DNA from 2 places in the Henriciella litoralis genome. Region 1 is predicted to be linked to the other one. Evidence: riboswitches for the same ligand, from Rfam matches in the RefSeq annotation. Region 1 holds a riboswitch; the other holds the start of a gene.

Region 1 (2,400 bases):
TACTATTCTCACCAAAATTCTGTTGGAGGTCAGGCTGCCAGAGCAGGGGATACGGTCTGCAAACGCCCGGTAAATGATTTAAGGATCTTTTCCGAAACGATCTCGGCGGTCGCGGCTGACAGCGTCCATCCGAGATGTCCATGACCGGTGTTATAGAACACGCGGTCTCGCTTGCCGGCCATCGCTCGAGGCATCATGTCCGGCATCATCGGGCGCAAACCAGCCCAGGGAATTGAGCCCGACGCGTCTAATTCAGGATGATGCGTGTGAACCCATTCGACCAGTGGACGAATTCGGTCCGCGCGAATATTGCGGCCAAATCCATTTATTTCCGCTGTACCCGCAATTCGGTATTTGTCAGGCCCAAGTCGGCTGGTAACGATTTTTGCCGCTTCATCGAGCAAGCCAACTTGTGGCGCCGCCAACTCACTATCTACGTGGGTAATGGGAACGGTGATCGAATAGCCTTTGACGGGGTAGACATTGATCCGGTCGCCCAGTTGGGATGCAAAGCGTCTGCTTTCCACACCGGCGCAAACCACGATGGCATCGTGAGTCGATGTTTGAGGATCGGCCCGGCCATTCGGACTTTGGTCGAACTGGATATCCACGCCTTGTGCATGAGCTTTGACGCGGGAAATTTCGGCTCCCAATCGCATGATCGCGCCTCGATTGACGCAAACCTCCGACAATTGGCGTGTAAATCTGTGAATGTCGCCCGTTGCGTCATCTTGAGTGTAGTATCCGCCGACGAACTCGCCGCTCAACGCTGGCTCGATTGACTTGATTTCCTCGCGTGTAACCGCGCGGCGATCAAGTCCCGCCTCATTCAGCATGCCATTGACGGTTGCGGCAGATTCAAGATCTTCTTTTGATTTGTAAAAGTGCAAGATCCCTTTTTGAGCAAAGTCGAAGCTGAGTTGCTCAGTCTCGGCAATCTCAAATAAGCGCTGACGCGCCAGAAGTGCCAGACGAACCGTCTCCATCGAGTTTTCGCGGTACTTCCGCGTCGCCAACAAAAACTCGGCAATCCAGGAATATTTGTGCCAGCTCGGCGAGGGGCTGAATAAGAGCGGCGCATCATTGCGCAAGAGCCACTTTATACCTTTGCCGACGGTAGTCCAGTTGTTCCAGACCTCAGCGTTGCAAGCAGATAACTGGCCACCATTTGCGAACGACGTTTCCATCGCTGCGTATCGGTTTCGGTCAAAAACGGTTACTTCAAATCCGCGGTTAAGCAGGGCGTAGGCTGTGGTGATCCCCGTAATCCCGGCACCAACAATCGCAATATTCTGCATCTGAATCTCCAAGCAGACAAATGGGCAGAAACGAACGCGGGCCTGATCCGCAATCGTTTCTGCCCCATCTGTCCTGAACCTGAGAGATTCATGAGCGTCGACTCACTTGCTCCTTCGGTGGGCCGCCATAGCGACCACTCTCCAGATGTCCTTCAAGTCGACCGGTATTAGGCCTGAGAGTTTCCGGGGCGGTTGCTCCTTCGGCGCCGGATATATCCGGGCTCTCCCTGTCGACAGCTTTGAACAAGAAAAAAGTAGTATACCATATTTTTAAGTCAAGCCTTTAAATCAACGGACAGTAGAATGCCTGTAACTGCTGAAAATGGATGTGTAGCAAATTCGACACACTTCCTGAAAATTCTAAAAAAGTATGATTGACTACTTTATCAAAAAATCGTGCCTTAAAGCTCTCGCTGGAGGAGTGCAGAATATGAACAAGATCAAATTCGGAGTTATTTCGAGCGTCAGCACCCTGGTGTTGGCCCTCTCAGCTGCCGCTCAAAGCGGCCCAGATTCAGGCGCGGACGCGGCTGAAACAGAAACCCGTACGCTTGGGGCCATTACGGTGACAGCGGAAAAGCGCGCTGCAAATTTACAGGATGTTCCGATTAGTATTTCTGCGTTCACAGGCGAAACACTTGAAGATCTAGGCATCACCGAGACGGATCAGTTGGGCGAATTTTTGCCGGGGTTGGAAATTTTGTCTCCGAGCGGGGAAGGCAGCCAGGTTGTCTTCTTCTTGCGAGGCGCAGGCCTAAACGACTTCAATACCAATAATGCGGGCCCCGTCGCGGTATATGCCGACGAAGTCTACGTCAGTTCGCCTGTTCTGACCGCATTTCAATTCTTTGATACCGAGCGGCTTGAGGTCTTGAAGGGGCCGCAAGGCACACTCTATGGCCGAAACACAACTGGCGGTGCGATCAAGTTTATCTCGAACAAGCCGACCGACACATTTGAGGCCAGTTTGCGAGCATCCTATTCCAGCTTCAACACAACGGAACTAGAGGCTGCGATCTCCGGTCCGTTGAGTGATAATGTTCGGGCGAGAGTTGCTGCGGTTAAGAAGGACTCTGATGGGTTCGGCACTAACCTGGTTACC
Region 2 (2,400 bases), on a different contig from region 1:
GCCGTCCAGAATGCGTTTGCGGCCAACATAGATGCTGGCCCGGATGCGCTCGATTGCGACGCGCCGGGGGTCCTGATTGACCGGACAAATGGCACGGTGCGGGTGAACGCAAATTGCGACCTGCCGACCACAATCGCCAGCCTGACGAAAGTCGACAAGGTTTCAATGAGCAATGAATCGAGTGCGCGCGCCGCAATGACCAAGCTGGACGTCGCGCTGATGCTGGACGTCTCTGGCTCGATGAAGGGCGAAAAGCTCGAAGACCTGAAAGTCGCCGCGAGCGACGCTATCGATATCCTGATTACACAGCGGACGGGCGACCGTGTCCGCGTGGGCTTCAACGCCTATTCAGACTCTGTGAATGCCGGAAGCTATGCGGATGCGGTCATGGACCGCCCTCGCTGGGCGCGCCCGACCGTATGCGTCTCCGAGCGCAAAGGGGCCGCCGCCTGGAAAGACGACGCGCCCGGCAACAACAAATGGATCGGCAGTGCCGCCAGCTCGTGTCCATCGACACCGGTTGAACCCCTGAGCTCGAACGCCAGCGTGCTCAAGGGCAAGATCGACAAGTTGCGCGCGAATGGTAGCACTGCCGGACATATCGGCGTGGCCTGGGCGTGGTATCTCATCTCACCGGCCTGGAAAGACATCTGGCCAGCTGCGTCTGCACCGCGGGCCTATGATGAGCCACAATCGAAAAAGGCCGTCATTCTGATGACCGATGGTGAGTTCAACACCGAGTATGAGCGCTGGCAGGGCAACAGCAAGCAGCAAGCCAAGAAACTGTGCGGCCGGATGCGCGATGAAGGCATCCTTGTTTACGCGATTGCGTTCGACGTTCGCTCTTCGGCCAAGCGCGTGCTTGAAGACTGCGCGGGCGAAAAGAGCCGCTTTTTCGACGCCAAAAACGGTGACGAACTGAAATCGGCTTACCGTTCCATTGCGAGCCAGCTGACAAATCTCGCGCTGACTGAGTAATTCCTGCGCAGCTGGATGGAATAACCTCATCGACGTGACGAGTTGTGCTTGCCGCCATCCGGAATCCGAAATAGGTAGGGGGCAGTAGACCTCCTTCCCGGGAGAGAGTGGGCCACAAGCCCGCCGCCGAAGGCGCAACCGCCCCGGAAACGCTCAGGCAAAATGGACCGGGGGGAGACCACACGCTGGAAAGAGGCGAATGCGGCTATGCCCGTATTGTCGGCCTCGCCGAAGGAGCAAGCCGGCTCATACCAATGAGCGTCAGGCGGAATCTCTCAGGCGCCGAGACAGCGGGGGCGGCCACATCCTCGGAGGGCGAGGGCTGTGTGGCTGTTCAACTGTAAAGGGCGCCATGGCTGATCAGGCTTCAGAAAACCTCCGCAAGACACCTCTTTATGATGTGCACGTCGAACATGGCGGCAAACTCGTGCCGTTTGCCGGCTATGAAATGCCCGTGCAGTTTGAGGGCGTCATGGCAGAGCATCTGTGGACGCGCCAGCATGCCGGCCTGTTCGATGTCTCACATATGGGCCCGTGCTTCCTGTTCCTGAAGGAAGGCCTTGGAGGGCCGGGCGCGCATGAGAAGATTTCGGCGCTGCTTGAGCAAATTGTCCCGAGCGATATTGCTGCACTGAAGCCGGGGCAGGGCCGTTTGACCGTTCTGCTGAACGAAGAGGGCGGTATCCTCGACGATCTGATCGTGACGCGTATGCCTGACGATGATCTGCAGGGCATGCTCTATATTGTCGTCAATGGCGCGGTGAAGGCCGAAGACTGGGCACTGATGCGTGAGAAGCTCAGCGACCAGTGCATGCTGCAGACCGCCGATGACCGGATATTGGTGGCCTTGCAGGGGCCGGAAGCGGCTGCTGTGATCGAGCCGCATTTTCCTGAAGCAGGTGAGCTTAAATTCATGCGCTGTGCGCACGTCCAGAAGGATGGCGAGCGGTTCATGGTAACCCGCTCTGGCTATACCGGCGAGGACGGGTTCGAGCTGCTTCTGCCGAACAATGAGACTGGGCTTGGCATCGTGAAAGCACTGCTGGCCGATGACCGCGTCAAGCCGATCGGGCTTGGGGCGCGCGACAGTCTGCGTCTGGAAGCCGGGCTTTGCCTCTATGGCCATGATATGGACCCAAGTCGCACTCTGGTCGAGGCCGACCTGCAATGGGTGATCCAGAAGTCACGCCGGGCGCGGGCTGATTTTCCCGGCGCCGCCAAAATTACCGATCAGCTGACCAATGGCGCAGCCGAAAAGCGCGTTGGTATCCGCCCGCTTGAGCGCGCGCCGGCCCGCGAGGGCACAGAGATACATGTCGACGGCGTTAAAGTTGGCGTCGTGACATCAGGCGGCTTCGGGCCGAGCGTCGAAGGGCCTGTCGCGATGGGCTATATTCGCGCCGATCTGACCGAGCCAGGCAC

Evidence for each region. Region 1 has a riboswitch for glycine ahead of B8783_RS08840 (D-amino acid dehydrogenase). Riboswitches for the same ligand answer to the same signal wherever they lie in the genome.
Region 2: another riboswitch for glycine. It lies ahead of gcvT (glycine cleavage system aminomethyltransferase GcvT); the one in region 1 lies ahead of B8783_RS08840 (D-amino acid dehydrogenase).

Annotation. Positions count from the first base shown of each region.
Region 1 is NZ_NCSS01000006.1:1,092,032-1,094,431, reverse strand. It holds gene B8783_RS08840 (D-amino acid dehydrogenase) at 30-1,298, opposite strand; glycine riboswitch at 1,357-1,453, opposite strand; gene B8783_RS08835 (TonB-dependent receptor) at 1,729-2,400, shown strand, end outside.
Region 2 is NZ_NCSS01000004.1:226,938-229,337, reverse strand. It holds gene B8783_RS01110 (TadE/TadG family type IV pilus assembly protein) at 1-978, shown strand, start outside; glycine riboswitch at 1,067-1,158, shown strand; gene gcvT (glycine cleavage system aminomethyltransferase GcvT) at 1,331-2,400, shown strand, end outside.